2 regions of the Streptomyces sp. NPDC091412 genome follow, and region 1 is predicted to be linked to the other one. Evidence: riboswitches for the same ligand, from Rfam matches in the RefSeq annotation. Region 1 holds a riboswitch; the other holds the start of a gene.

Region 1 (14,756 bases):
TCGGCCCACGCCTGGCTCACCGCCGACGCGGAGGCGAACCGCTCCAGACAGCCGCGCTGCCCGCACGGACAGGTCAGGCCGCCGGGGCGTACGACGATGTGGCCGATCTCGCCCGCGAAGCCGTGCGCGCCCGCCTCCACCCGGCCGTCGATGCCGATGGCGCCCGCGATCCCGGTACCCAGCGGCACGAAGAGGAACCGGTCGGTGCCCTTGCCCGCCCCGATCCGGCCCTCGGCCAGCCCGCCGGTGCGCACGTCGTGGCCCAGGGCCACGGGGGCGCCGAGCCGTTCGGCGAGCAGATCGCGCAGGGGTACGTCACGCCAGCCGAGGTTGGCCGCGTAGGCGGCGACACCTCGCGCCTCGTCGACGATGCCGGGGACGGCGACACCGGCCGCGGCCGCCTCCTCCCCGAGGTGCCGGACGCCGTGCGCCCGCAGCTCGGCGGCGAAGCCGAGGATGCCCTCGACGACGGCGTCCGGTCCGCGCTCACGGCCGGTCGCCCGGCGGGCCCGGTGCAGCAGGGAGCCGTCGGCGGCGACCAGGGCGGCCTTCATCCCGGTGCCGCCCACATCGAGGGCGATGACGTGTTTCACGTGGAACAGTGTGGACCCGTCGACCGGGAGAGGTCTAGTCCACTTACTTGGTGCAGACCAATTGTGTCCACATGGTGACGCCCGTACGGCCGGAACGGCGCGGCGGCGCCGGGCCGGCCGTGACAGCCGGGTCCGACGAGGGCCGCTGTCGGTGGTGGAGGCTACGGTGCCTGGTATGGACGACGACGAGGAGCAGGGGCTCGGCCGCAGGGAGCGGGACATCCTCGCCCTGGAGCGCCGCGGCTTCACGGGCCCCGGCGCGAAGGAGCGCGCGATACGCGAGGAACTGGGCCTCTCGCCCGTCCGCTACTACCAGCTCCTCAACGCCCTCCTCGACGACACCCGCGCCCTCGCCCACGACCCGGTCACGGTGAACCGGCTGCGCCGGGTGCGCGAGGCCCGGCGCGCCGAGCGGTGAGACCCGCCCGGAACGGAGGAGTGCCCCGGGCCGTGGAGGGATAGGTTCGCCCCATGGGAAGCCAGGACAGTCACGCCACCGACTCGACCGCCCCCGTCTCCTCCCTCCCGACGCCCGCCACCCCGGCGGGCCGGGACGGGCTCGCCGCGATCCTCGCCCGGCCGGAGCACGCGCTGATCGCCCTCGACTTCGACGGGACGCTCGCCCCGATCGTCCCCGACCCCGACCAGGCCCGCGCCCACCCCGACGCCGTGGCCGCGCTCTCCGCGCTCGCCCCGAAGGTGGCCGCCGTCGCGGTGGTCACCGGCCGCCCGCCCGGCGTCGCGGTGCGCCACGGCGGCTTCGCGGGCGTACCCGGCCTGGAACACCTGGTCGTCCTCGGCCACTACGGCGCCGAGCGCTGGGACGCCGCCACCGGCACGGTCACCGCCCCGCCCCCGCACCCCGGTGTCGCCGCGGTCCGCGCCGAACTGCCCGGCCTCCTCGACCGGATCGGCGCCCGGCACGGCGCCTGGATCGAGGAGAAGGGCCGCTCGGTCGCCGTCCACACTCGCCGCGCGGACGACCCGCAGGCCGCGTTCGAGGCGCTGCGCGAGCCCCTCGCCGACCTGGCCGGCCGCCACGGGCTGATCGTCGAACCCGGCCGCATGGTCCTCGAACTGCGTCCCCCGGGCATGGACAAGGGTGTCGCCCTCCTGGACTGCGCCCGCGCCCTGGGCGCCACGTCGGTCCTGTACGCGGGCGACGACCTGGGCGACCTGCCGGCCTACGCCGCGGTCGACGGACTCCGCTCGGACGGGATTCCGGGCGTCCTGGTCTGCAGCGGCAGCACGGAGGTCACGGAGGTGTCGGAGAGGGCCGACCTGGTGGTGGACGGCCCGGCCGGGGTGGTGGCACTGCTGAGGAACCTGGCGGACCACCTCGCCTAGTGCTGTGGCCGGGAAGGTTTGCCGGGAAGCTCGCGGCGTCCGGTGCTGGGGGCACCTCCCACGCCCTTCGGGCAGTGGGGGAACATCGCAAGGCGGAGCATTGCCCGCGTACGGGATGTACTCGGGTGATGCGACAACCCGGCGTGGGGGTACCCCCGGCCGAAGGCTGGGGGAGTGCCGTGCCGGGCGCCGCGAGCCGGCACACCTTTCCGGTCACAGCACTGGGGCTTTCGTTCGGATCAGCCCCCTCGGCCGCCCAGCTCCTCCAGCTGGTCCAGGAACCACTGAGCGGGCGGCAGCGCGGTCGCGGCGGCGGCCAGCCGCTTCGTCCGCTCCGCCCGCTCGTGCTCCGGCATGCTCAGCGCCCGGTGCAGCGCCCCGGCCGTCCCGACCACGTCGTACGGGTTGACGGCGACCGCGTCCTCCCCCAGCTCCGCGTACGCCCCCGCCTCCCGCGACAGCACCAGCGCACACCCCGAGTCGGAGACGACCGGCACCTCCTTGGCGACCAGGTTCATCCCGTCCCGGATGGGGTTGACCAGTGCCACGTCGGCGATCCGGTACGCCGCGAGCGACCGCGCGAAGTCGTCCTCCACGTGCAGCAGGACCGGGGTCCAGCCGGGCGTCCCGTAGCGCGCGTTGATCTCCTCGGCCACCCGTCGCACCTGCTCCGTGTACTCCCGGTACACCGCGAGGTCCTGCCGCGAGGGGTAGGCGAAGGCCACGTGCACCACCCGCTCGCGCCACTCCGGGCGGTCCTCCAGCAGCTGCCGGTACGCGTGCAGCCCCCGCACGATGTTCTTGGACAGCTCGGTCCGGTCCACCCGCACGATCGTCCGGCGCGGGCCCCCGTCCGGGCCGGCGCCGATCTCCTCGCGCAGCGCCGCCATCCGCTCCTCGACGTCGGCCCGGTGCGACCGCTCCCGCAGGAACTCCGCGTCCGCGCCCAGCCCGTGCACCCCGATCCGGGTGCCCCCGAGCCCGCCGACGAGCGCGTCGCAGCACCCGGCGAACGCGTCCGCCCACCGCTGGGTGAGGAAGCCCAGCCGGTCCGCGCCCAGCATCCCGCGCAGCACCTGCTCGGCGATGTCGTCGGGGAGGATCCGGAAGTAGTCCGCCGGCGCCCACGGCGTGTGCGAGAAGTGCCCGATGCGCACATCGGGCCGGAAGTCGCGCAGCATCCCCGGCACGAGTGTCAGGTGGTAGTCCTGCACCACCACGGCCGCCCCCTCGGTGGCCTCCTCCGCCAGCGCCTCGGCGAAGGCCAGGTTGTAGGCCTCGTAGGATTTCCAGCGACGCCGGAACTCCGCGTCGAAGACCGGCTCCAGCGGGGTCTGGTACAGCATGTGGTGGACGAACCACAGCACCGAGTTGGCGATGCCGTTGTAGGCGTCGGAGAAGACCTTCGCGTCGATGTCGAGCATCCGCACCTGCTGCCCGCCGGTCGCCTCCGACGGCAGCCGGCGCCCGCCCTCGAAGCGGCCCGCCGCCTCCCGGTCGGCGTCGCTCAGCGCGGCGCACACCCACACCGCGCCCGCCTCCGGGCCGATCGCGGAGAGCCCGGACACCAGCCCTCCGCCTCCGCGCCGGGGGTGGAGCGAGCCGTCCGGGCGTACCTCGTACGAAACCGGGCCGCGGTTGGACGCGACCAGCACTTCGGCACCGTGCGTAGAAGCCATACGCCTCAACCTAGCCCGGCCCCGAAACGCTCAAACGTACGGTTCCGCTTCGTAGCCGGCGGACGGCGGGCGGTACCGGTGTTTCACGCCACCTGCCGGGTCGCGTACTCCGTGATCTCGGCCATCGGCGGACGCTCCTCCGTGTCCACGTGGTACGTCCGCGGCTCGAAGCCGTTCTCGCCGCGGACGAACTGGGTGAGGCAGGGGCGCACGAGGTGGCCCCGGGCCAGGCGCAGCTGGGCGGTGCGGTAGATCGCGGCGGCCATCCGGCCGAGCGCCTGTCCGTCCTGGTGCCGGTGCCTGCGCACCCCGACGTCGACCTGGGCGAGCGCGTCCAGGCCCACCAGGTGCAGCGCGTCGACCAGCATGCCCAGCTCGACGCCGTAGCCGACCGGGAAGGGCAGCTGTTCGAGGAGTGAGCGGCGGGCCGCGTACTCGCCGCCGAGCGGCTGCACGAAGCCGGCCAGCTGCGGCCAGTGCATGTTGAGCAGCGGGCGCGCCATCAGCTCGGTGACCCGTCCGCCCTGCCCGGCCGCGGCCGGTCCGGAGGTGTGTCCGCCGGGCACGGTGAAGGGCCGGTCGTACATCGCCTTGACCAGGTCCACGTCGCGTTCGGTGAGCAGCGGGCCCACGATGCCGGTGACGAAGTCGGAGGAGAACTCCCGCAGATCGGCGTCGACGAAGCAGACGATGTCCCCGCGGGTGACGAGCAGGGAGCGCCACAGGACCTCGCCCTTGCCCGGCACGGCCGGCAGGCGCGGAAGGATCTCGTCGCGGCGCACCACCCGGGCGCCGGCGGCGGCGGCCACCTCGAAGGTGCGGTCGGTGGAGCCCGAGTCGACGACGACGATCTCGTCGACGAGCGGCGCCCGCTCCACGAGGTCGCGGCGGATCACCGCGACGATGTCGCCGACCGTCGCCTCCTCGTTCAGCGCGGGCAGCACCACGGAGACCGACTGGCCGGTGCGCTGCTTGGCCGCCAGGATCTGGTGGAGCGGCCGGTCGGCCACGGACCAGGAGCGGGTGGCCAGCCAGCGCTCGACTTCTTCCAGCACGGTCAGCGGCTCCTCACTGTTGTCTCGCGCTTCGGACGACCGGCTCAGCCGTCCTGGCCTTCCGTTACAGTCTGAACAACGCGGACGACCATCCCATGCCGGGGGTCACCTCCGCGTCACAACCGAATACAGCTCATCCAGAGGGGCAGAGGGACACGGCCCGATGAAGCCCCGGCAACCCTCCAGCCGGTTCTCGTATCGACTGCTGTGCGAGCACAGCCGATCGTCTTCGCGAGGCTCCCGGCTAGGGAAGGTGCCAAATCCGTCTCACGGCGAGATGCGTCGTGAGGAAGATGAGGAGAAAGGGCCTCGCCTCACATGGCTGTGCAGACCGTTGTAAGCAGCACCGACTCCACTGTGGACCTCGGCCCCGCCGCGGCGCTGAGCTGCCGCGAGTGCGGTCACCGCGTCCCCCTCGGCCCGGTCTTCGCGTGCGAGGAGTGTTTCGGCCCGCTGGAGATCGCCTACGACTTCTCGGCCTACGACACCGAGGAGCTGCGCAAGAGGATCGAAGCGGGCCCCGCGAACATCTGGCGCTACGCGCCGCTGCTGCCCGTCCCCGCGGACGTCGCCGGCAAGCCGAACCTGAACCCGGGCTGGACCAAGCTCGTCCGGGCCGACCGCCTCGCCCGCGAACTGGGGGTGACCGGCGGGCTGTACGTGAAGGACGACTCCGGCAACCCGACGCACTCCTTCAAGGACCGCGTGGTCGCCCAGGCGCTGGAGGCGGCCCGCGCCTTCGGCTTCACCACCCTCTCCTGCTCCTCGACCGGCAACCTGGCCGGCGCCGTCGGCGCCGCGGCCGCCCGCGCCGGACTGCGCTCCTGCGTGTTCATCCCGCACGACCTGGAGCAGGGCAAGGTCGTGATGGCCGCGATCTACGGCGGCGAACTCGTCGGCATCGAGGGCAACTACGACGACGTGAACCGTTTCTGCTCCGAGCTGATCGGCGATCCGGCCGGCGAGGGCTGGGGCTTCGTCAACGTCAACCTGCGGCCGTACTACGCCGAGGGCTCCAAGACGCTGGCGTACGAGATCTGCGAGCAGCTCGGCTGGCGGCTGCCGGACCAGATCGTCGTCCCGATCGCCTCGGGCTCCCAGCTCACCAAGGTCGACAAGGGCCTGCGGGAACTGATCGAGCTGGGGCTGGTCGAGGACAAGCCGTACAAGATCTTCGGCGCCCAGGCCGAGGGCTGCTCGCCGGTGTCCACCGCCTTCAAGGCCGGCCACGACGTCGTGCGGCCGCAGAAGCCGAACACGATCGCCAAGTCCCTGGCCATCGGCAACCCGGCCGACGGCCCGTACGTCCTGGACATCGCGCGCCGCACCGGCGGTGCGGTGGAGGACGTGACCGACGAGCAGGTCGTCGACGCCATCAAGCTGCTGGCGCGGACCGAGGGCATCTTCGCCGAGACGGCGGGCGGTGTGACGGTCGGCGTGACGAAGAAGCTCATCGAGGACGGTGTCCTCGATCCGACGAAGACCACCGTCGTCCTCAACACCGGCGACGGGCTGAAGACGCTGGACGCGGTGGCCGGCACCGGCCTGACCGCGACGATCCGTCCGACCCTGGACTCCTTCCGAGAGGCTGGCCTGGCATGAGCGTGACCGTTCGTATCCCCACCATCCTGCGCACCTACACCGGCGGCCGGGCCGAGGTGAGCGCCGAGGGCGCGACCCTGTCCGAGGTCATCTCGGACCTGGAGAAGAACCACACGGGCATCGCGGCACGGGTCCTGGACGACCAGGGCAAGCTGCGCCGCTTCGTCAACGTGTACGTCAACGACGACGACGTCCGGTTCGAGCAGGGCCTCGAGACGGCCACCCCGGACGGCGTGGGCGTCTCGATCATCCCGGCGGTCGCCGGCGGCTGATCATTACCTTCGGTAATCCTGGTCACGCAGAGTTCATCGAATGGCCCCCTCCGTGAGAGAAGCGGAGGGGGCAATTCTGTGTGGTTGAGCACGGTAGAGTTGGGGAACGCGCCCCCGAACTCCAAATCCGGGGCCATGGATTCCTGCCGCGGGCCCGGCAAGAAGTAGCCAAAGTCTGCGGGCCTTCTGCGGCATTTGCCTTGTTTATGGGGCCCGACTTGCCCTGAATTCACGTGAATTCTCCCTATATTCCGGACCGCGTACGTCCAGATTTCTCGTCCGATTGACCTGTTGCAGACGGCAGTTGGACAGATACATTCAGCCGCGGTCGACGCGTTCCGGCGCACGCCCCCGATCCACGGGGGGTGAGGTCTGACCCGGATCCGCGAAGTGTGGATCTGTGCAAGGGCCAGTAATAGGGGAGTTAGGCATGGCTCAGGGCACCGTCAAGTGGTTCAACGCGGAGAAGGGGTACGGCTTCATCGCGGTCGACGGTGGTGCGGACGTCTTCGTCCACTACAGCGCGATCCAGATGGACGGCTACCGCTCGCTGGAAGAGGGCCAGCGGGTCGAGTTCGAGATCTCGCAGGGCCAGAAGGGTCCGCAGGCCGACATGGTCCGCGTCACGGCCTGAATCGCGCGACCACCGCAAGCGACGTTCTTCTACGGAAGGGCCCGCACCTCCGCTGCCGGGGTGCGGGCCCTTCGCTGTGCCCGCGCGCCGTCCCGTCCGGCGTTCGGCGCGCCCGTGTCCGCGCACCGCGCGCTCGCACGGCCCGGCATGCCCGTGTTCGCGTCCGGCTGAGTCCCCGCCGACGCCCCGAAGGCGCTTGCACTCGAAGGGGTCGAGTGCTAATCATTGGCGTTAGCACTCTGAAGGTGAGAGTGACAACGAAGGACCGGGTCGGTGAGGCCACGGGCCGGGTGGGGCAAGGAACCTCCGGCCGGGGCCGTCCGTCGCGGGCGCGGGCGCGGTCCGAAGTAATCACCCCCAGTCCTGGGAGGACCACTTCACATGGCCAAGATCATCGCGTTCGACGAGGAGGCGCGGCGAGGCCTCGAGCGCGGCATGAACCAGCTCGCGGACGCCGTCAAGGTGACCCTCGGCCCCAAGGGCCGCAACGTCGTCCTTGAGAAGAAGTGGGGTGCCCCCACGATCACCAACGACGGTGTCTCCATCGCCAAGGAGATCGAGCTCGAGGACCCGTACGAGAAGATCGGCGCCGAGCTGGTCAAGGAAGTCGCCAAGAAGACGGACGACGTCGCCGGTGACGGTACGACCACCGCGACCGTGCTCGCCCAGGCCCTGGTCAAGGAAGGCCTGCGCAACGTCGCCGCCGGTGCCAACCCGATGGCCCTGAAGCGCGGTATCGAGAAGGCCGTCGAGGCCGTCTCCGCCGCCCTGCTCGACCAGGCCAAGGAGGTCGAGACCAAGGAGCAGATCGCCTCCACCGCCTCCATCTCCGCCGCCGACACCCAGATCGGCGAGCTCATCGCCGAGGCCATGGACAAGGTCGGCAAGGAAGGCGTCATCACCGTCGAGGAGTCGCAGACCTTCGGTCTGGAGCTCGAGCTCACCGAGGGCATGCGCTTCGACAAGGGCTACATCTCCGCCTACTTCGCGACCGACATGGAGCGCATGGAGGCGTCGCTCGAGGACCCGTACATCCTCATCGCCAACTCCAAGATCTCCTCGGTCAAGGACCTGCTCCCGCTCCTGGAGAAGGTCATGCAGTCGGGCAAGCCGCTGCTGATCATCGCCGAGGACGTCGAGGGCGAGGCCCTGTCGACCCTGGTCGTCAACAAGATCCGCGGCACCTTCAAGTCCGTCGCCGTCAAGGCCCCGGGCTTCGGCGACCGCCGCAAGGCCATGCTTGGTGACATCGCCATCCTCACGGGCGGCGAGGTCATCTCAGAGGAGGTCGGCCTCAAGCTGGAGAACGCGACCCTGGACCTCCTGGGCCGCGCCCGCAAGGTCGTCATCACCAAGGACGAGACCACCATCGTCGACGGCGCCGGCTCCTCCGACCAGGTCAACGGCCGGGTCAACCAGATCCGCGCCGAGATCGAGAACAGCGACTCGGACTACGACCGCGAGAAGCTGCAGGAGCGCCTGGCGAAGCTCGCCGGCGGCGTCGCGGTCATCAAGGCCGGTGCCGCCACCGAGGTGGAGCTCAAGGAGCGCAAGCACCGCATCGAGGACGCCGTGCGCAACGCCAAGGCGGCCGTCGAGGAGGGCATCGTCGCCGGTGGTGGCGTGGCCCTGCTCCAGACCACCAACGTCTTCGAGAAGCTGGAGCTCGACGGTGACGAGGCGACCGGCGCGCAGGCCGTGAAGCTCGCCCTGGAGGCCCCGCTCAAGCAGATCGCCGTCAACGCCGGCCTCGAGGGCGGCGTCGTGGTGGAGAAGGTCCGCAACCTCACCCCGGGCCACGGCCTGAACGCCGCGACCGGCGAGTACGTCGACCTGGTCGCCGAGGGCATCATCGACCCGGCGAAGGTGACCCGTTCCGCGCTGCAGAACGCCGCCTCCATCGCCGCGCTGTTCCTCACCACCGAGGCCGTCATCGCCGACAAGCCGGAGAAGGCCGCCGCGCCGGCCGGCGGCGGCATGCCGGGCGGTGACATGGACTTCTGATCCCTTCGAGGATCGGATCCGTCCTTCACGTACCGAGGGCGGCACTCCCTGGAGACAGGGGGTGCCGCCCTCGGGCGTGTTCCGGGTCACAGGGGTGGATCGGCGGAATGCCGTGACAGGCGGGGCAGTTGACGCCGGTGCCCGGCGGACGCGTGTGCGCGCCGGCCGGTACCGATCACGATTCCGAGGAGCCCCCCACGTGACCTCCACCGCTTCCGAGTCCGCCTCCCGCGCGGCCGGGATCCTCTCCCGCCCCGTCACTCTGAACGGCCTCACCGTCCCCAACCGGATCGTGATGGCGCCGATGACCCGGATGTTCTCGCCGGGCGGCGTCCCCGGCGAGGACGTGCTGTCGTACTACGCCCGCCGCGCCGCCGCGGGCGTCGGCCTGATCGTCACCGAGGGCACCTATGTGGGGCATGACTCGGCCGGGCAGAGCGACCGCGTGCCGCGTTTCCACGGCGAGGAGCAGCTCGCGGGCTGGGCCAAGGTGGCCGAGGCCGTGCACGCGGCGGGCGGCACGATCGTGCCGCAGCTGTGGCACATCGGCATGGTGCGCCGGCCGGGCCAGCAGCCGTTCCCGGACGCGCCCGCGGTGGGCCCCTCCGGGCTGCGCGTCGGCGAGTCCGAGGTCACCGGCAGGGCGATGACGCGGACGGACCTGGACGACGTCATCGGCGCGTTCGCCGAGGCGGCCGCCGCCGCGGAGCGCATCGGTTTCGACGGCGTGGAGCTGCACGGCGCCCACGGCTATCTGCTCGACCAGTTCCTCTGGGCGGGCACCAACCGCCGTACCGACGCCTACGGCGGCGATCCGGTGGCCCGTACGAAGTTCGCCGCCGAGATCGTGGCCGCGGTGCGCGAGTCCGTCTCGCCCTCCTTCCCGGTCCTCTTCCGGTACTCGCAGTGGAAGCAGGACGTCTACGACGCCCGCCTGGCCGAGACCCCGGAGGAGCTGGAGGCGATCCTGTCGCCGCTCGCGGCGGCCGGAGTCGACGTCTTCCACGCCTCCACGCGCCGCTACTGGCTGCCGGAGTTCGAGGGCTCGGACCTCAACCTCGCGGGCTGGACGAAGAAGCTGACGGGCAAGCAGGTCATCACCGTCGGCTCGGTGGGTCTGGACGGCGACTTCATCAAGGCGTTCCAGGGCGAGGGCGCGGAGGTCGGCAGCCTCGACAACCTGCTGGACCGGCTGGAGCGCGACGAGTTCGACCTGGTGGCCGTGGGCCGCGCGCTGCTCCACGACCCCGAGTGGGCGGCGAAGGTGCTCGGCGGCCGCTTCGATGAGCTGAAGCCGTACGACGCGGCGGCGCTGAAGACGCTGAGCTGAGCCGGGCCGGGTCGGGCCCGGGGGCTCGGACCCGGATGTGGGGGCGGTGGCTGCCGGAGGGCGGGCGCCGCCCCTCTGCCTGCCGGGTCTTCGCCTGCCGGATCTCCGGGGGGTCTTCGTCCGGCGAGCCTCCACCTGGTCTGTCTGTCTGCCTGGTCTGGTCTGCCTGCCGGGTCTTCCTGGCGGGATTTCGCTTGCTTAAGTCAATCAATTTCAATTAAAGTTGCCTGAGTCAAGTACACCCGCTCTCCGACGGAGACCTTCCTTCATGTCCGACGCACTCGCCCGGCCCGCCGCGGCCGGGCAATCCGCGCCCCGGCCCAACGCCGTCGTGGCCGTACTCGCCTTCGGCGGCATCGTGGTCTCGCTGATGCAGACCCTCGTGATCCCGATCATTCCCGAGCTGCCCCAGCTCCTGCACGCCTCGGCGTCGGACACCATCTGGGCCGTCACCGCCACGCTGCTCGCCGCGGCCGTGGCCACCCCGGTCATGGGCCGCCTCGGCGACATGTACGGCAAGCGCCGCATGCTCCTGCTGAGCCTGGCCATGCTGGTGGCCGGCTCGGTCACGGCCGCGCTGAGCGACTCCCTCACGCCGATGATCGTCGGCCGTGCCCTGCAGGGCCTCGCCTCCGGCGTCATCCCGCTCGGCATCAGCATCATGCGCGACGAACTGCCCGCCGAGCGGCTCGGTTCGGCGACCGCGATGATCAGCGCCTCGCTCGGCGTCGGCGGCGCCCTCGGTCTGCCCGCCGCCGCCCTGATCGCCGAGAACCTCAACTGGCACATGCTGTTCTGGGTTTCGGCCGGTCTGGGCGTCGCCGCGGCGGTGCTGGTGCTGAGCGTCGTGCCCGAGTCGGCGGTGCGCACCGGCGGCCGCTTCGACCTTCTCGGCGCGGTCGGTATGGCGACGGGCCTGATCTGCCTGCTCCTGGCGATCTCCAAGGGTGCCGACTGGGGCTGGAGCAGTGGAACGACCCTGGGCCTGTTCGCGGTGGCGGTCGTCGTCCTGGTCGCCTGGGGCCTGTTCGAGCTGCGTGTCGAGGCGCCCCTGGTGGACCTGCGCACCACGGCCCGCCGTCAGGTGCTGGTGACCAACCTCGCCTCGGTGGCCATCGGCTTCGCGATGTTCTCGATGTCCCTGGTCATCCCGCAGTTGCTGCAACTGCCCGCGCAGACCGGCTACGGACTCGGCAAGTCGCTGCTGGCCTCCGGCCTGGTCATGGCCCCCTCGGGCCTGGTGATGATGGCCGTCGCCCCGGTGTCGGCGATCGTCTCGCGGACCAGGGGCCCCAAGGTGACGCTGATGATCGGCGCGCTGATCGTGGCCGCCGGCTACGGCCTCAACATCGTCCTGATGAGCCAGGTCTGGCACTTCGTCCTGACGTCCTGTGTGATCGGCGCCGGCATCGGCTTCACCTACGGCTCGATGCCCGCGCTCATCATGAGCGCCGTGCCCGCGTCCGAGACGGGCGCGGCGAACAGCCTCAACACCCTGATGCGCTCGATCGGCACGTCGGTCGCCAGCGCGGTGGCGGGTGTGGTCCTGGCCCATATGACCACCGCGTTCGGGTCCTACGCGCTGCCCTCCGAGAACGGCTTCCGCACGGTCCTCGCCATCGGCGGCGGCGCCGCCCTGCTCGGCTTCCTGGTCGCGTCCTTCATCCCGCGCCCGCGCACCGCGGCCCAGGGTGAGCCGTCGGCGTCCGGTGAGCCCGCGCCCGCCGGGGCGAAGGTGCCGTAGGCCCTACGGGTTGCCCATGGGCTCGATGTCGGCCCGTGTGGGATGGCCCCAGATCCGCACCACCTCGTAGTCGGTGAACTCGTGCACGAGCCGGTAGGCGGGCGCGGCGCGCGGTGCCCGGCGCTGGGCGGCGATGAACAGCTCGGCCTCGCGCCGGTCCCGGCGCGGGGTCCCGCACAACTGCCACTCCCGACCGTTCCACAGCTCCGGCAGCCATCGCTGCTGGGGCTGCGGCCGGTCCTCGCGGACGCCGTAGCGGGACGGGGCGGTGGCCGCGGGCTCGGCGGCGCGGCGCGCGTACGAGGCGTACGCCCCGTCGACCTCGGAGCGGCGGGCGGCCCGGCGCCGGGTCTCGCACAGCAGACACAGGTCGGGGGCGCTCTCGTCGACGGGCCCGTTCGGATGCTCGGCGCAGCGGGTGGCGGGCGCGGCCGTCGTGACGGTCTCGTCCAGCAGGTCGAGAGCGCGCCGGAGGTCCGCCTTCATCTCGTGCAGCCTGGCGTCGGGCGTGTCCGCGGACAGCGCCTCGCCATGCTCCCCGAGCAGACGCAGAGCCCGTCCTAGGGCGGTGAGCTGGGCGTGGTTCATGGTGTCCTCCAGCGTAGGACGCCCCGGCCGGTGAGGGAGCCCCCGGCCTCCCCGTTCGCTCCCGCCACCGGTCCCGGGCCCGCCGGCCTCAGTCCCCCGCCCGCTCCAGTGCCGTGCGCAGATGGCCGTCGGACTGTTGCAGGAGGCGGCTCGCCGTGGCGGCGTCGGTGCCGGCGAGGAGGGTGAGGATGGCGGTCTTCACCTCGCCGTCCGCGGCCGTCAGGGCGCGTTCGATCTCGTCGTCCGCGGCGCCCGTGGCCAGGGCGACGATACGGCGGGAGCGGGCGCGGAGCTTGTCGTTGGAGGCCCGTACGTCGACCATCAGGTTTCCGTAGGTCTTGCCCAGGCGGATCATCGTGATCGTCGAGAGCATGTTGAGGACCAGTTTCTGCGCCGTGCCGGCCTTCAGACGGGTGGAGCCGGTGAGGAGTTCGGGGCCGACGACGACCTCGATGCCGTGCTCGGCGGCGGCCGCCAGCGCGCTGTTCGCGTTGCAGGACAGGCCGATGGTCAGGGCGCCCAGGGCGCGGGCGTGCTCCACCGCGCCGATGGCGTAGGGGGTGCGGCCGGAGGCGGAGACGCCCACCACCGTGTCGTCCCGCGTGAGACCGAGGGCGTCGAGCGCTTCGGCCGCCAGCTCCTTCGAGTCCTCCGCGCCCTCGACCGAGGTCACCATGGCCGGGGGGCCGCCCGCGATCAGCCCGACGACCTGGGAGGGGCGCGTGTTGAAGGTCGGCGGGCACTCCGAGGCGTCCAGGACCCCCAGCCGTCCGGCCGTGCCCGCGCCGGCGTAGACCAGCCGGCCGCCGCGCGCCATCCGCTCCGCCACCGCGTCGATCGCGGCGGCGATCTGCGGCAGCCGCTCGGCCACGGCGGCGGGCACGGTGGTGTCCTCGGCGTTCATCAGCCGGGCGATCTCCAGCGTCGGCAGCCGGTCGATCTCCGCCAGCTCGGGGCGGAACGCCTCGGTCGTCAGCGACTCCAACTCGGTGCGCAGCTCGCGGTAGTGGGGCGTGGAGGTCATGAGGGGGCGGCTCTCTTCGTGCGTCGCGGTACGGCTGACCGTGCGGATCCGGGCTTGTTCGGTTCTCGGCTGCGAGCGTTGCGAACGCTACGAGCGATGGGTCCCGCCCCGCGGGCTGTGCCGGTGGGCGAGCGCCTCGTAGGACGCGGCGAGCGCGGGCGCCGCCGTCTCGTACGTCCGCTGTGCCACCCCGACGAACAGGCAGTCCACCACGAGCAGTTGACTGGTCCGGGAGGACATCGCCGCCGGGCGCAGCTCGCTCTCGCGGGCCGTGGAGGTGGTCAGGACGTGGTCGGCGTACTGGGTGACGGGCGCGGCGGGACGGCCGGTGATGGCGACGGTGGTCGCGCCGCGCTCGAAGGCCACCCGCAGCGGCTCGATCACGTCCCCGGTCGAACCCGAGTGGGTGATGGCGATCGCGACGTCCCCCGCGCGCAGCTGCACCGCGTTGGTGACGGCGAGGTGCGGGTCGCTGTGCGCGTGCGCCACCAGACCTATGCGCAGCAGCTTCTGCGTGAGGTCCTGGGCGACCAGACCGGAGGCGCCGATGCCGTAGACGTCGGTGCGACGGGCGGCGGCCAGCGCGGTGACGGCCGCGCCGAGCTGGATGGTGTCGAGGCCGGCGGCGGTGTCGGCCAGGGTCTGCTGCTCGTCGAAGGCGAGTTTGGCGACGACGTCGGCGATGGGGTCGTCCACCGCGATGTCGGTCGTGATGGCGGGCGCGCGCCCCGACTGCTGCTGGGCGGCCAGGCCCGCGAGGGCCAGGCGCAGGTCCCGGTAACCCGGATAGCCCAGCAGGCGGGCGGTGCGTACGACGGTCGCCTCGCTGGTGCCGGTGAGCTCGGCGAGGCCGGTGACCGTGAGGGCCGCGCAGCCGGCCGGGT
Region 2 (14,756 bases), on a different contig from region 1:
CTCGGCTGGCTGGTGCTGTGGCGGCTGCGGGCCCGCCGCTTCCGCCCGCACACGGCCGCCCAGGCCGCGTTCACGGCCGTACTGCTGTTCACGGTCACCAGCCGGGTCCTCAGCCCCCAGTACCTGGTGTGGCTGATCGGGCTGGCCGCCGTCTGCCTGTGCTTCCGGGACGACGGCATGCGGCTGCCGGCCGGCCTCGTCCTGGCGGCGGCCCCGGTGACGGCCCTGGAGTTCCCGGTGTACTTCGCGCACGTCGTCGCGAGCGACCGCCTCGGCGTCACCCTCCTGCTGCTGCGCAACGGCCTGCTGGTGGCCGCGGGCGTGACCGCCTGCCGGGCCCTGTGGCGCTCGACGGTCACCGCCGCGCCCCGGACGCGGGCACCGCACCGGGCCGCCCGGCCCACCGCCCGGCTCGATCAGCCCAGCTGACGTCCGAGATACGCGTGCCACTGCTCGGTGAACCGGTCCAGGGTGGTGCCGAGGACCTTCCGCAGGGCGTCCTCGACCGCGCCCTCGCGGGTGCCGTGCGCGCCGACGGAGCGGTAGAAGTCGTCGAGGCGCCGCTCGCCCCACTGGTCGGCGATCATGCGACAGGCCATCCAGCCGCTCTCGTACGCCCGGGCGAGCCGGGCCGGGTCGCCGGCGAAGCCGAAGTCCTCGTCGGACGGCAGCGCGGCGGGAACCTCCCCGTCGGTCACGGCGCGCCGCAGTTCGGGCGCGACCTGGTCCGGGGGGCGGCCGGTGCCTCGGTAGCCGACCCAGTCGGCGTAGCCCTCGGAGAGCCACAGCGGGGTGGCGGCGTTGGTGTGGGCGCGAGTGGCGACGTGGGTCGTCTCGTGGGTGAGGACGACCTGCTTGCCGAGCGACCCGAGCATGCCGTAGGCGGCGGGGTTGACGATGATCCGGTCCGCGGGCGCCCGGCCCGCGCCCCCGGTCTCGCCCGTGGTGACGGCGGCGATCCCGCGGTAGTTGGAGGCGGGCGAGCCGAGCAGTCCGGCCATGCCCTCCAGGGACTTGGGCACCAGCAGGACGACGTGCCGGCTCCAGTCCGTGCCCCACGCGTCCGACACCGCGGGTATCGCGCGGTCGGCCAGGCCCGCGTAGCCGCGCAGGACCGCGTCGCCGTGTCCGACGCCGAGCACGAGGCTGCTCCGCCCGTGCACCACCGAGACCGTGCCCTGATCCCACAGCTGCTCGGCGGACTTCTTCTCCGGCCGGTCGGAGTCGACGTACCACTTCCCGTCGGCGCCGGTGGACAGGGTCAGCGTGCGGCCCACGGTGACGGGCGCCTTGTCGTACCCGGTGACCCGGTAGCGCAGTTCGGCCCGCGCGACCGCGGTGTCGCCGCCGCGGCGCAGGCTCTTCAGCCGGTAGGACCAGTCCGTCAGCGGGACGGCCCGCAGCCGCGCGTACGGGGCCCGGGTCCCGGTGGCGGCGTACGCCTTCGGGTCGTGGTGCAGGACCGCCGCCGCCCGCCGGTCGAGCACCCGCTGCACCTCGGCCTTCGCGGTGTCGGCCGCGGACGGCCCGCCGCAAGCCGTCAGGGACGCGAGCAGCAGGCACACCACCGTCACCGAGGATTTCGACGCCCGCCCACGACCAGCCATTTCCCGATCGTACGGCGGCACCGGGACGGCCGTCAGACCCTGGTGACCGACGAGACCGGCATCATGTTCACCGGGTCGTAGCGCACCGGAGCGCCCGGATGGGGCGCGTGGATCACCCGGCCGTTGCCCGCGTACATCGCGACATGGCCGGCGTCGGAGCGGTAGACGACCAGGTCGCCGGGCCTGGCCTGGGACAGCGGGATCCGCCGGCCCGCGTTGCGCTGCTCCTGCGAGGTACGCGGCAGATGCACCCCGGCCTGCGCGTACGACCACTGCATCAGGCCCGAACAGTCGAATCCCGTGGGCCCGCTGGCGCCCCAGATGTAAGGGCGGCCGAGGGCGGAGCGGGCGGCGGCGAGGGCGGCGGCCGCGCGGACCGAGGCGGCCGGTCCGGCGTCGAAACCGGGGAGGAAGTCCTCGCGGCCGGAGCGGGAGGCCCGGTCGTAGGCCTCGCGCTCCGACGGGGACAGGGAGCCGAGGAGTTGGCGGGCCCTGGCGAGCTTCTGCTCGACCGTCCGCTTGTGGGTCGCGACCGCCTTGCGGCTCTTGTCCAGTTCGGCGAGGGCGCGGGTGGCCTCGGCGCGGTCCTGGGAGAGTGCGCGCAGCGCCCGCCGCAGGTCCTTCAGTTCGCCGGTCTGGTGGTCGGTGATCCGGTCGAGCGTGGCGGCCCTGTCGAGGTATTCGGCCGGGTCGTGGGAGAACAGCAGGGCGATCGACGGGTCGAAGCCGGAGCGGTACTGGGCTCCGGCCAGCGAACCCAGCGATTCCCTGAGGTCGTTGACGCGCTGCTGCCGTCGGGCGATGCGGTCCTGGAAGTCCCGCACCCGGGTGCGCAGGAGGTCGGCGCGCTCGCCGGCCTTGTCGAAGGCCTCGGTCGCCTTCTCGGCCTCCTGGTAGAGGCGGTCCACCTCGGACCGGGCGTCGCCGTGCGGAGCGGCGACGGCCGAGGTGGCCGGAACGGCGCCGAGGGCGGCGGCCGCGGCGGACAGAACGCAGAACGCGGCGCCCGCGCCCCGGTCGAACCCGGACGGTGCCGGGCGGCGATGAGACCCCACGGGAAGCCGTACTCCCTCCACTGGCGGACACTGACCGCTTCCCGGGGCCGAGACGCCGAGCGCCCGTCCTGCGGGAAACGCGCCAGACAGTAGCCGCGCGGACACACGGCGACCAAAGCCGCGGAGGGGGCACCGAACACGGGCGCCCCGCCTCTGACGCAGGTCATCGGCGGGGCGTGGGGTCACCGTGGGGTGCCGGGATTCGCCCGTTCGGGCGAGTACGAGGCGTGCTCCCGGGGTGGCGTCAGATGCGGACGCCGAACTGGAAGGGCATGTTGTTGATCGACTCGTAGCGCACGACGGTGCCGGTGCGCGGGGCGTGCAGCACCTGGCCGTTGCCCGCGTAGAGGCCGACGTGGTGCTGGTCGCCGTAGAAGATGACCAGGTCGCCGACCTGGAGCTGGCTCTGCGAGTAGATCCGGGTGCCCGCGTTGGCCTGCGCCTGGGAGGTGCGCGGGATGCTGACACCGGCCTGGGCGTAAGCCCAGGAGGTCAGACCCGAGCAGTCGTAGGAGGACGGGCCGGTGGCGCCGTAGACGTAGGGTGAGCCGATCTTGGTCTGGGCGGCGGAGAACGCGGCGCCGGCCCGGCCGGAGGCGGGGGTGGAGCTGCCCAGCTGCACGCGGTCGGCGGAGGCCCGGCTGGCCCTGTCCTGCTCGGCGGCGAGCGCGGCCTTCTCCGCTGCGGTGAGGCTGTTCAGGAGCCGCTGCGCCTCGGCGAGCTTGCCCTGGACCTCGCTCTTCTTCTTGCCCAGCTCGGTGCGGGTGGCGGCGAGGTCCTTGAGCTTCGAGGAGGCCTCGGACCGCTCCTGGCTGAGCTCGCGCTGCTTGTCCTGGATCTTCTTCAGCGCCTCGACCTGCTGGCCGCTCAACTGGTCGAGCGTGGAGGCCTTGTCGAGGTAGTCGTCCGGGTCGGCGGACAGGAAGAGCTGGAGCGACGGATCTATCCCGCCGGTGCGGTACTGGCCGGCAGCCATCGAACCGAGGCCGTCGCGGAGCTTGTTGAGCTCCTGCTGGCCGCGGGCGACGTTGTCCTGGATGGTGGAGATCTCCTTCTGGAGCTTCTCCTGCTTCTCCTTGGCCCCGTTGTACTTCTCGGTGGCCTGCTCCGCCTGCTCGTAGAGCTCGTCGACCTTGGACTTGACTTCGTCCTTGCTCGGCTTCGCGCTCGGGGCGGCATTGGCGGCCTGGGCACTGATGGCTACAGCCGCTGCCGCCGCGGTGGTGAGCACGGTCACGCGCGCACGGCTGGGTTGCTTGGGTCGACGGTGGGACGCCACGGAAGCGAGCTCCTTCTTCTGAGTGATCACCCGCTCGGAGGTTCGAGGCTCGACCCTAGTGACCTCATCGTGATGAATTCAAATCCTGAGGCGGAAAATCCCACCAGTCACTTCATTCTTTGCCCATAACTCACCGGCAGTGAGGACCACTTGACCCTGCGTCGCGTGACGCTTCCGGTGAATTCGGGAATGCTGCCTGTATGTTGCGCTTGAGGCTTACGTAGCCCTACGTCCGGTTTCAGCCGCGCGAGAGCCGCTTCAGCAGCACCGCCGAGGCCACCGGCCGCGCCCCCGCCTTCGCGATCCCGTCGGCGACCTCACGGTCGGTCGAGACGACGATCACCGGACGGCCGGGCGGCTCGGCCCGCACCAGCTGACGGATCAGCTCGTCCGCCGTGACCCCCGGCTTGGAGAACAGCACCCGCACACCGCGCGGCGGCGCGAGGAGCACCGGCGCGACCAGCTCGGCCCCGTCGAAGACACAGGTGACCTCGGCGCCGGTCTGCGCGGCGAGCTGCGACAGCTGCCCCAGCAGCCTCAGCCGCTGCTTCTCCAGCGGCATCTGCGGATAGCCGGTCTTGGTGACGTTGTAGCCGTCGACGACCAGATGGGCCTGCGGCAGCGCGAGCAACTGGTCGAGGATCGCCGGGTCGTGCTCGGACAGCGCGCGGGCGGCGATGTCCTTGGGGGTCATCCGGCCCGGCTCGACCGCGTCCACGGTCTCCGCCGGCCGCACCGACACCGGCGGCAGCGCCAGCTCCCGGCGCAGCCCCTGGGCCGCGTCGAGGACGGTGTCCAGCAGCAGCCGCACCCGCATGTCCTCCACGCTGCGCCCCTCGCGGGCCGCCCTGCGGGCGGCTTCCAGCGCGGCCTCCGCCTCCCCCAGACGCGCCTTGAGCCGCCGGGCCTCGCTCTCGGCGGACGACACCTGCGCCTGCCCCTCGGCGCGCAGGGCCTCGATGTCGCTCCGCGCCTTGCGCAGCGCGGCCTCACCGCGCTTGACGTCGCTGTGCGCGGCCCGCAGCTTGCGGTGCAGCGACTCGGCCTCTTTCCTGGCGGCGTCCAGCTCGGCCCGCAGCCGCTCGGTGTCGGCGCGGGTCTGCTCGCGGGCCGCCGCCAGCTCGGCGCGCAGCCGCTCCAGTTCGGCGCGGCTCTCCTCGTCGGCGCGCTCGGCGTCCACCCGCTGGGCCTCCTCGCCCGCGGCGGCGACCAGCTTCACCCAGCCCGGCGGGCGCAGTACGTAGGCCGCGGCCGCCACGTCGAGCGGATCCGCGGCCGGGGGCGGCGAGCCGGAGTCGAGGGCACCCGACAGCTCGGGCTGGTCCTCTTTGAACTTCTCGCCGATGCGCTGGCGGAACAGCGGATCGGTCTCCAGCGCGGCCGCCATCGCGTTGCCCGCGAACTTCGCCCGGCGGCTGGGGGTGAACCGGGCGTACTGCCGCAGCTGCGGCGGCAGCTCGGCGAACGTCAGCGTGCCGAAGGAGTCGGAGACGATCTGAACGACCCGGTGGCGCACTCCGTCGGGCAGGGGACGGTCGAGCACCTCGGCGGTGCCGTCGCCCGGCCCCCCGCCTTGTGTCTCCGCCATCCGTCACCCCAATGCCTCTGTGCTTCGCGGACCCCCGCGGGGGTCGCCTGTGCGGGCCCGCTCCGCTCAGGAGCCGGCGCCCGGCCTGTCCACGAGTTCCACCTGGTCCACGGCGTTGCACCAGCGGCAACGCACCGACTCGATCGTCTCACTGACCACCTCGCGCTCCTCGACCTGCGGCTCTCCGGCCAGATCGAGGTGGACGTACTCGACGACCTTCGACGAGCGGGTCACGTCGAAACGGGTGAGGTTGCCGCACAGGGTGCAGCGCCACCGGGTCGTGGCGGTCGGCAGGGGAACCGTCATCGCGACTGTTCGCTTCCTTCTGTGTCCATGACGCGCCAGCTTCCCTGGGCGTGTGGCACGTAACCCTACGGCCTGGCGGCGACTCGGCGCCGGTCCGTCCACGGCGGCGAGGCGGTCTGTGCGCTTGCGTCCGGTTACGCCATGCTCTGTGCACATGATCGGCAACAGGTACACGGTGGCCGCCCGGACGATCAGGGCGGCCAGGACGGTACGGAACATGCAGGCGCCGGTGACGTGCGCCCTGATCGTCCTGTGCTGTCTGATCTTCGTGGCCGGCCCGGCGGCGGGCCTCAATCCCTCCTACGGCACGGGGGACGCGCTGCTGCTCGCCCAGCGGGCCTATTTCCGGCGGTGGGGCGTGATCCCCGCTGATTTGTTCACCGGCTCGTTCCGGGCCGCCCTCACCCCCGCGACGGCCCTGTTCGTGCACGGCAGCTGGGTGCACCTGCTCGGCAACATGCTCTTCCTCTACGTCTTCGGGGCGATGACCGAGGAGCGCATGGGCCGCGTCCGGTTCACGCTGTTCTACGTCGGCTGCGGCTACCTGGCCCTGGTGGGCTACGCGGTCGCCAACGCCGCCTCCGGGCAGAGCCTGGTGGGGGCCTCGGGCGCGATCTCGGCGGTCCTCGGCGCGTTTCTCTACCTGTTCCCCAGCGCCCGGGTGACCAGTCTCTTCCCGTTCCTGTTCTTCCTGCCGCTGCGCTTTCCCGCGTGGGTGGTGCTGCCCTTCTGGGCGGCCCTCCAGTGGCTGGCCGCCGGGCGCGCCGCCGAGGGACCGCAGGTCGCCTACCTGGCCCACGTGGTGGGCTTCGCCCTGGGCTTCGCCTGCGCGTGGGCCGGGTTCGGCCGGAAGACTAGAGTGAAGGCCGCCCCTGCTCCGGCCCCCGAGGGAGAGAACCAGCCGTGATCACCGCGATCGTCCTCATCAAGACCAGCGTGGACCGGATCCCCGAGATCGCCGAGCGGATCGCCTCACTGGACTCGGTCAGCGAGGTCTTCTCCGTCACCGGCACGTACGACCTGATCGCCATGGTCCGGGTGCGGCAGCACGAGGACCTGGCGGAGGTCATCCCGGGGCGGATCAGCAAGATCCCGGGCGTCGAGGGGACGGACACGCACGTGGCCTTCCGCACCTACTCGCAGCACGACCTGGAGGCGGCGTTCGCCATCGGGCTGGACTCCTGACCGCCCCCGGCTCCTGAGCGGGCGGATCACACCGCGGGCACGCAGCGGCCGCCCTCCGTGCGGTACGTCCACTTCGCGCCGTCCCTGACCAGCTCCCGCACCGCCGCCACGAAGCGGTCCACGTGCTCGTCGGGCGTGCCCGCGCCGAAGCTCACGCGGATGGCGTTGAGGGACTTCTCGCCCGGGGCGGCCTCGGGCGAGCCGCACTCGCCCTGGCTCTGCGGATCGCCGCCCAGCAGGGTGCGGACCAGGGGGTGGGCGCAGAAGAGGCCGTCGCGGACGCCGATGCCGTACTCGGCGGAGAGGGCGGCGGCGAAGTGGGAGCTGTTCCAGCCCGCCACGACGAAGGAGATCACTCCGACCCGCGGGGCGTCGTCGCCGAACAGGGAGAGCACCCTGACCTCGGGCACCTCGGCGAGGCCCGCCCGCACCTTGCGGATCAGGTACCGCTCACGCGCGACGAGGTCGTCGAAACCGGCCTCGGTCAGCGCCGTGCAGGCCGAGGCGACGGCGTAGGCGCCGATGACGTTCGGCGACCCGGCCTCGTGGCGGGCGGCCGACTCGTGCCACCGCACGTCCACGGACCCGTCGGCACGCCGCGCCACCGTGCGGCTCGCGCCGCCGCCCGCGAGGTACGGCTCGGCCTCGCGCAGCCAGTCGGCGCGGCCGGCGAGGACGCCGGAGCCGAACGGGGCGTACAGCTTGTGGCCGGAGAAGGCGACCCAGTCGACGTCGAGGTCGCGGACGGACACCGGGTGGTGCGGGGCGAGCTGGGCGGCGTCCAGGACGATCCGGGCGCCGTGCGCGTGGGCGGCGGCGGCCAGCTCCCGCACGGGCCACAGCTCGCCGGTGACGTTGGAGGCGCCGGTGACGCACACCAGGGCGGGGCCGTGGGGGTCGCGGCCGGCGAGGGCCCGCTCCAGGGTCGCCACGGCCTGCTCCGGGGTGCGCGGGGCGTCGAGGCAGGTCACCCGCGCGTCCCGCCACGGAAGCAGCGAGGCGTGGTGCTCGGTCTCGAAGACGAAGACCTGGCAGTCCGCGGGCAGCGCCCGGGCGAGCAGGTTGAGGGAGTCGGTGGTGGACCGGGTGAAGACCACCTGGTCCTCCGCACGGCAGTCCAGGAACTCCGCGACCGTGTTCCGGGCGTTCTCGAACAGGTCGGTGGAGAGCTGGGAGAGGTAGCCGGCGCCGCGGTGGACGCTGCCGTAGTACGGCGCGTACGCCGCCACGTCGTCCCAGACGCGCTGGAGGGCGGGCGCGCTGGCGGCGTAGTCGAGCGCCGCGTAGGTGACCTCCCCGCCGGTGACGAGCGGAACGGTGACGTCCCGGCCCAGCACGGGCAGCGGGGCACGGACGGACTGGCCGGCGGCGGCGACGGTGGGGACGGCGGAAACGGACATGGGTGAACTCCCGTGAAAGCAGGCGAAATCACCACGCGAGCGGGCACGGCTCGAGCGTGGAGAAGGGTGAAATGGGTGATGCGGAGGCGGGGCTCTACGCCCTAACGCATTCGCTTGCTCACGGGAGGCTCCCTCGTACGACCAGGACCCCTGGTGATGCGAGGGGTCCGCGCTTGCCGTGGGCCTCGCTGCCTACGGCCTGGTCTTCACCCGGGGCACCCCGCCACGGACGGAGGGTTGCCGGACAGCCGGCCGGGGCCACATGGCTGTCACTCATGACCTGTTTCAGCATCCTGCCACACGATCTTCCACGCGCAAGGCGCAGTCCGGATCGTGGACTGCGCCTTGCGACGGGAGGTTCGGGTCTCAGGCGTTGCTGACGGCCACCCAGCGCTCCAGCGTGCGCTTGGCGGACCCGGAGTCGATCGACTCCGCCGCGCGGTCCATCCCGGACCGGATCTGTTCGGCAAGGGTGCCCGGACCCGGCCGCAGGGCCACCAGCGCCGCCGCGGAGTTCAGCAGGACGGCGTCCCGTACGGGCCCCTGCTCTCCGTCCAGCAGGCGGCGGGCCACCTCGGCGTTGTAGGAGGCGTCACCGCCCCGCAGCGCCTCCACGGGCACCAGTTCGATGCCGACGTCCCGCGGGTCGAAGCGCTCCTGGGTCACCTTGCCGTCCCGGACGATCCAGACCTGGGAGGTGGCGGTCGTGGTGAGCTCGTCGAGGCCGTCGTCGCCCCGGAAGACCAGGGAGGAGTGGCCGCGCTCGGCGAAGACGCCGGCGACGACCGGTGCCATGCGCGGGTCCGCGACCCCGACGGCCTGGGCCCGCACCCTGGCCGGGTTGGTCAGCGGGCCCAGCACGTTGAAGACCGTGCGGATGGCCAACTGGCCGCGGGCGGCGCCCGCGTGGCGCAGCGCCGGATGGAACTTGATCGCGAAGCAGAAGGTGATTCCGGCCTCCTGCGCGACCTCGGCCACCCGCCGCGGCGTCAGCTCCAGATTGACGCCGAGCTTCTCCAGTACGTCGGAGGCTCCGGAGGCGGAGGACGCGGCCCGGTTGCCGTGCTTGACGACGCCGGCGCCCGTGCCGGCCACGACGATCGAGGACATGGTGGAGATGTTCACGGTCTTGGCGCCGTCGCCGCCGGTGCCGACGATGTCGACGGTCTCGCCGGGCACCTCGATCACATTGGCGTGCTCGTACATCGTCCGGACCAGGCCGGTGATCTCCTCCACCGTCTCGCCCTTGGCCCGGAGGGCCACCACGAACCCGGCGATCTGCGCGTCGGTCGCCTCGCCGCGCATGATCAGGTCCATCGCCCAGGCGGTCTCGTCGGCGGTGAGGTTCCGGCCGTCCAGCAGGCCGTTCAGCAGGGCGGGCCAGGAGCGGCCCGCCGCGGTGTTGCCTCCAGCGGGGGTCACAGCGTTCATATGCCGCTCCTGGGTCGGTGTCCCGTATGCGGGACGCGAGTCTTCGAACAGGTCCACCCTATCCAGCCCCGGGCATGGCGAAGGGCCCCGTCCGGGGATCGGACGGGGCCCTTCGACCGTGGCGTGGCGACGCTCAGCGGTCAGTGATCAGTGGTGGCCGTGGCCGCTCGTGATCTCCCTGTACTCCTCGACGGTCGGCTTCGGGATCTGGTTGTCCTCGCCGTAGTACGCGTTGCTGAGCTTGGCGCGCAGCTTCTGCGAGCCCTTGATCTTGCGCTCGACGCCGTTCTCGTCGACCGCCGGACCGATCTCGGCCGGCTCGTACTGGTCGTGCGCCGTGAGCGTGTAGAGCTGCTCCTGGCTGAGCGGCTCGTGGACCTCGATGAACTCACCGTGCGGCAGGCGCTTGATGATGCCGGTCTCGCGACCGTGCAGCACCTTCTCCTTGTCGCGGCGCTGGAGGCCGAGGCAGATCCGCTTGGTGGCGACGAACGCGATGATCGGTCCGACGAAGAAGCCGATCCGGACGAACCAGGTGACCGCGTTGATCGACAGGTGGAAGTGCGTGGCCCACAGGTCGTTGCCGCCGCCGACCAGCGTGATCATGTACATCGTGATCCAGGCGACACCGAACGCGGTACGCGTCGGGGCGTTGCGCGGACGGTCCAGGATGTGGTGCTCGCGCTTGTCGCCGGTGATCCAGGACTCGATGAACGGGTAGAGCGCCAGCGCCGCCAGGACCAGACCGAAGAGGACCAGCGGGATGAACACGCCCAGGACGAGCGTGTGGCCCCAGAAGTTGACCTCCCAGCCCGGCATGAAGCGGACCAGACCCTCGGCGAAGCCCATGTACCAGTCGGGCTGGGCGCCGGTGGACACCTGGTCCGGACGGTACGGGCCGATCACCCAGATCGCGTTGATCTCCACGAGCGCCGCGATCATCGCGAGGACACCGAAGACCAGGAAGAAGAAGCCGCCGGCCTTGGCCATGTACACCGGCAGCAGCGGCATGCCGACGACGTTCTTGTTGCTCTTGCCGGGACCCGCGAACTGCGTGTGCTTGTGGTAGAAGACCAGGATCAGGTGGGCCACCACCAGGCCCAGCATGATGCCGGGCAGCAGCAGGATGTGGATCGAGTAGAACCGCGCCACGAAGTCGTGACCGGGGAACTCGCCGCCGAAGAGGAAGTACGAGATGTACGTGCCGACGATCGGCATGGACAGGATCGCACCCTCGGTGAAGCGGACACCGGTGCCGGAGAGCAGGTCGTCCGGGAGCGAGTAACCGGTGAAACCGGTGAACATGCCCAGGGCGAACAGCAGGAAGCCGAACAGCCAGTTGATCTCACGCGGCTTGCGGAACGCGCCGGTGAAGAACACGCGCATCATGTGCACGAACATGCCGGCCAGGAAGATCAGCGCGGCCCAGTGGTGGATCTGCCGGATGAGCAGACCACCGCGCACCTCGAAGGAGATGTGCATGGTCGAGTTGAACGCCTCGGACACCAGCTGACCCTGCAGCGGGACGTACGAGCCGTTGTACACCACCTCGCTCATCGAGGGGTGGAAGAACAGCGTCAGGTACACACCCGTGAGGATGATGATGATGAAGCTGTAGAGGCAGACCTCGCCCAACATGAACGACCAGTGGTCGGGGAAGATCTTGCGCATGTTGGCCTTGGCCAGGGAGTAGATCCCGAGCCGGCCGTCGGCCCAGTCGGCGAGCCTCTCGCCGGCCGGTGCCTGCCCGCGAGAGCGGCCCGCCGCGCCTGCGGCAGACGGATTCGTGTTGGCTGCTGATGTACTCATCCGCGCTCCCAGAATGCAGGACCGACGGGCTCCGCGAAGTCGCCGAGCGCCTGGAGGTAACCCTCGCTGTCCACGCCGATGCGCAGCTGCGGCAGAGCGTGGCCGGCGGGGCCGAAGATCACTCGGGCACCGTCGGAGAGGTCGAAGGTGGACTGGTGGCACGGGCACAGGGCGTGGTGCGTCTGCTGCTCGTACAGGGAGATCGGGCAACCCACGTGGGTGCAGATCTTCGAGAAGGCGACGATGCCCTCGTGGCCCCAGTCGAGTTCGCGCTTGTCCTTGATGTCGGCCGGCTCGAGCCGGATGATCATCAGGGCGGCCTTGGCGATCTCGTTGGCGAAGTCCTCGTCCGTCTCCTTCAGACCGTCCGGCATCGCGAAGGTGAGCGAGCCGACGGAGACGTCCTCGGGACGCAGCGGCAGGTTGGTGTTCATGTTGACGAGGCGCTTGCCCTTGGCCCACAGCGTGTGGCGCAGGCTGGTCCCGGGCAGCGGGCCCAGGTCGCGCAGCAGCATGACGCCGGACAGCGGCACCAGCGTGAGCGCGCCGAGCATCGTGTTGCGGATCAGCTTGCGACGGCCGATCGCCGACTCCTTGGCCCCCTGCTTGAAGTCCGCGTGGACCTTCGCACGGACCTCGGGGGACGCCGCGATCGGGTGACGCTCGTCGGCGACCTCGACGTCGGACATCAGGGTGCGGGCCCAGTGGACCGCGCCCGCGCCGATCGCGAACAGCGCCACGCCCAGCGTGAGGCCGAGCGCGAAGTTCAGCGCGTTGATGTGCCCGAGCGGGAAGACGAAGATCGACTTGTCGTGCGGGATCGTCACATACGAGGCGATGAAGCCGATGGTGGCCAGCATCGACACCGTGAACATCAGGGCGACGGCGCGCTCGGAGCGCTTGGCGGCCCGCTCGTCGATGTCCTGGATCCGGTGCTCGTGGGGCGGCAGTCCCGGGTCGGCGAACGGGGCCCGCTCGTCCGCCACGGAGACCGCGCCGCGCCCGTGCTCGTGGGCTGCCTGCTCTGCGGGCAGGCTCTCTTCAGGAATGTCTTGGCTACTCATGACTTCTTGGCCTTTGCGGTCCGAGCGGCGACCCAGACGGCGACCGCGACAAGGGCACCCAGCCCGAAGATCCAGGCGAACAGACCCTCGGTGACCGGTCCGAGGCCACCCAGGTCCATACCGCCCGGGGTCGTGGTCTCGTCACCGTTGACCGCATCGAGGTACGCGATGATTTCCTTCTTGTTCTTCTCCGTCAGCAGCGTGTCGGGGAAGGAAGGCATGTTCTGCGGGCCGGTCTGCATGGCCTCGTAGATGTGCTTGTTGCTCACACCCGTGAGGTCCGGGGCGTACTTGCCGTGCGTCAGCGCACCGCCCTTGCCGGTGAAGTTGTGGCACTGGGCGCAGTTGGTGCGGAACAGCTCACCGCCCTTGGCGGCGTCCGCGCCCTCAGGGCTGTACTGGTTCTTCGTCGGCACGTTGGGACCAGCACCCAGGGACGCGATGTACGCGGCGAGCTGGTCGATCTCGGCCTGGTTGTAGATGACCTTCTTGCGCGGGATCTGCGCGCCCGGCTGCTGGGCCGGCATACGGCCGGTGCCCACCTGGAAGTCGACCGCCGCCGCGCCCACACCCACCAGGCTGGGACCGTCAGTGGTGCCCTGCCCACCGGTGCCGTGGCAGCTGGCGCAGCCGACCAGATAGAGCTTCCTGCCCTCCTCGATGGTGAGGGACTGGGCGGTGTCCTCGGCCTTCGCCTTGCTCGCGGGCGCGAACGCGGTGTACAGCCCCCCAGTGGCCGCCAGCGCGAAGAGTAGGACGACGACCGCCGCCAGCGGATGGCGTCGTCGTGCGGAGAGCTTTTTCACGGATTACCCCGGTGTCAGGATCTTCTGCGTCGATGCTTTGCGGACTTGGATCGGTTCGTCGGCTACTTGATCAGGTAGATCGTGGCGAAGAGTCCGATCCAGACGACATCGACGAAGTGCCAGTAGTAGGACACGACGATGGCCGCGGTCGCCTGCTCGTGAGTGAACCTCCGGGCCGCGTAGGTGCGGCCGAGGACCAGCAGGAAGGCGATGAGACCGCCCGTCACATGCAGCCCGTGGAAGCCGGTGGTCAGGTAGAACACCGAGCCGTACGGGTCGGAGGACAGCGAGATGCCGTCCTTCTTCACCAGTTCGGTGTACTCGAAGATCTGACCGCCGATGAAGATCGCACCCATGATGAAGGTGACGATGAACCAGCCCCGGAGCTTCTTCACGTCACCGCGCTCGGCGGCGAAGACGCCGAGCTGGCAGGTGAGTGAGGAGAGCACCAGGATCGTGGTGTTCACCGACGAGAAGGGGACGTTGAGAGCGCCCGCCATCTCCTTCCAGTGCGCCGGACCCGTCACCGATCGCAGGGTGAAGTACATCGCGAAGAGGGCCGCGAAGAACATCAGCTCGGAACTCAGCCAGATGATGGTTCCGACGCTGGTGAGGTTCGGTCGGTTGACCGACGGGTGCGCGTGCCCGGTTTCTACTGTCGTTGCTGTCGCCACGCCGACATTATGTCGGTCGCTTATCCCGCCCTCACCCCGGGGGGTGCCGTTCGGAGTGTCCCGGGGGTGTGCTCTGCCCGAACGGCCCCTCGAAGGGCTGTTCCAACCGCTGTCTACCACGAGTTGAAGGGGGTAGCATCCGCGCCATCGGTACCCGGAAGTTCCCGACAGTTCCCGACGGGGTTTTCCCGACCAACGACGCGGAGGAACAATGCAGGCGACCGCCACGGTGCTGGTCTACAGCGACGACGCCAACACCCGGGAGCAGGTGCGGCTGGCGAGCGGCCGCCGACCCGCTCCGGACGCCCCCGTGGTGGAGTTCCTGGAGTGCGCCACGCCCGCCGCGGTCCTCAAGGAGCTGGACCGGGGCGGCATCGACGTCTGTGTCCTGGACGGCGAGGCCGTGCCCATGGGCGGCATGGGGATGTGCCGGCAGATCAAGGACGAGGTCTTCAACTGCCCTCCGGTGCTGCTGCTCATCGGGCGGCCGCAGGACGCGTGGCTGGCCACGTGGAGCCGTGCGGACGCCGCGGTCACGCTTCCGGTGGAACC

What was found. A riboswitch is a leader RNA that binds a small molecule or an ion and turns the genes downstream of it on or off. The one in region 1 is predicted to bind S-adenosylmethionine.
Region 2: linked by a shared signal. The riboswitch ahead of ACIQMV_RS03345 (aminotransferase class V-fold PLP-dependent enzyme) and the one ahead of thrC (threonine synthase) in region 1 are both predicted to bind S-adenosylmethionine.

Annotation. Positions count from the first base shown of each region.
Region 1 covers NZ_JBIVTV010000010.1:50,176-64,931, forward strand. The annotation lists gene ACIQMV_RS23610 (ROK family protein) at 1-554, opposite strand, end outside; gene ACIQMV_RS23615 (DUF3263 domain-containing protein) at 769-1,011, shown strand; gene otsB (trehalose-phosphatase) at 1,065-1,940, shown strand; gene ACIQMV_RS23625 (trehalose-6-phosphate synthase) at 2,180-3,619, opposite strand; gene ACIQMV_RS23630 (glucosyl-3-phosphoglycerate synthase) at 3,703-4,674, opposite strand; SAM riboswitch class I at 4,805-4,974, shown strand; gene thrC (threonine synthase) at 4,993-6,276, shown strand; gene ACIQMV_RS23640 (MoaD/ThiS family protein) at 6,273-6,548, shown strand; gene ACIQMV_RS23645 (cold-shock protein) at 6,979-7,182, shown strand; gene groL (chaperonin GroEL) at 7,564-9,186, shown strand; gene ACIQMV_RS23655 (NADH:flavin oxidoreductase) at 9,386-10,516, shown strand; gene ACIQMV_RS23660 (MFS transporter) at 10,785-12,260, shown strand; gene ACIQMV_RS23665 (hypothetical protein) at 12,264-12,848, opposite strand; gene murQ (N-acetylmuramic acid 6-phosphate etherase) at 12,937-13,872, opposite strand; gene ACIQMV_RS23675 (MurR/RpiR family transcriptional regulator) at 13,960-14,756, opposite strand, start outside.
Region 2 covers NZ_JBIVTV010000001.1:730,407-745,162, forward strand. The annotation lists gene ACIQMV_RS03305 (glycosyltransferase 87 family protein) at 1-429, shown strand, start outside; gene ACIQMV_RS03310 (hypothetical protein) at 417-1,607, opposite strand; gene ACIQMV_RS03315 (NlpC/P60 family protein) at 1,640-2,662, opposite strand; gene ACIQMV_RS03320 (NlpC/P60 family protein) at 2,907-3,941, opposite strand; gene ACIQMV_RS03325 (NYN domain-containing protein) at 4,180-5,529, opposite strand; gene ACIQMV_RS03330 (hypothetical protein) at 5,596-5,835, opposite strand; gene ACIQMV_RS03335 (rhomboid family intramembrane serine protease) at 5,990-6,742, shown strand; gene ACIQMV_RS03340 (Lrp/AsnC family transcriptional regulator) at 6,739-7,020, shown strand; gene ACIQMV_RS03345 (aminotransferase class V-fold PLP-dependent enzyme) at 7,047-8,420, opposite strand; SAM riboswitch class IV at 8,585-8,701, opposite strand; gene trpD (anthranilate phosphoribosyltransferase) at 8,787-9,851, opposite strand; gene ACIQMV_RS03355 (cytochrome bc complex cytochrome b subunit) at 9,999-11,660, opposite strand; gene ACIQMV_RS03360 (Rieske 2Fe-2S domain-containing protein) at 11,657-12,724, opposite strand; gene ACIQMV_RS03365 (c-type cytochrome) at 12,721-13,530, opposite strand; gene ACIQMV_RS03370 (heme-copper oxidase subunit III) at 13,593-14,204, opposite strand; gene ACIQMV_RS03375 (hypothetical protein) at 14,416-14,756, shown strand, end outside.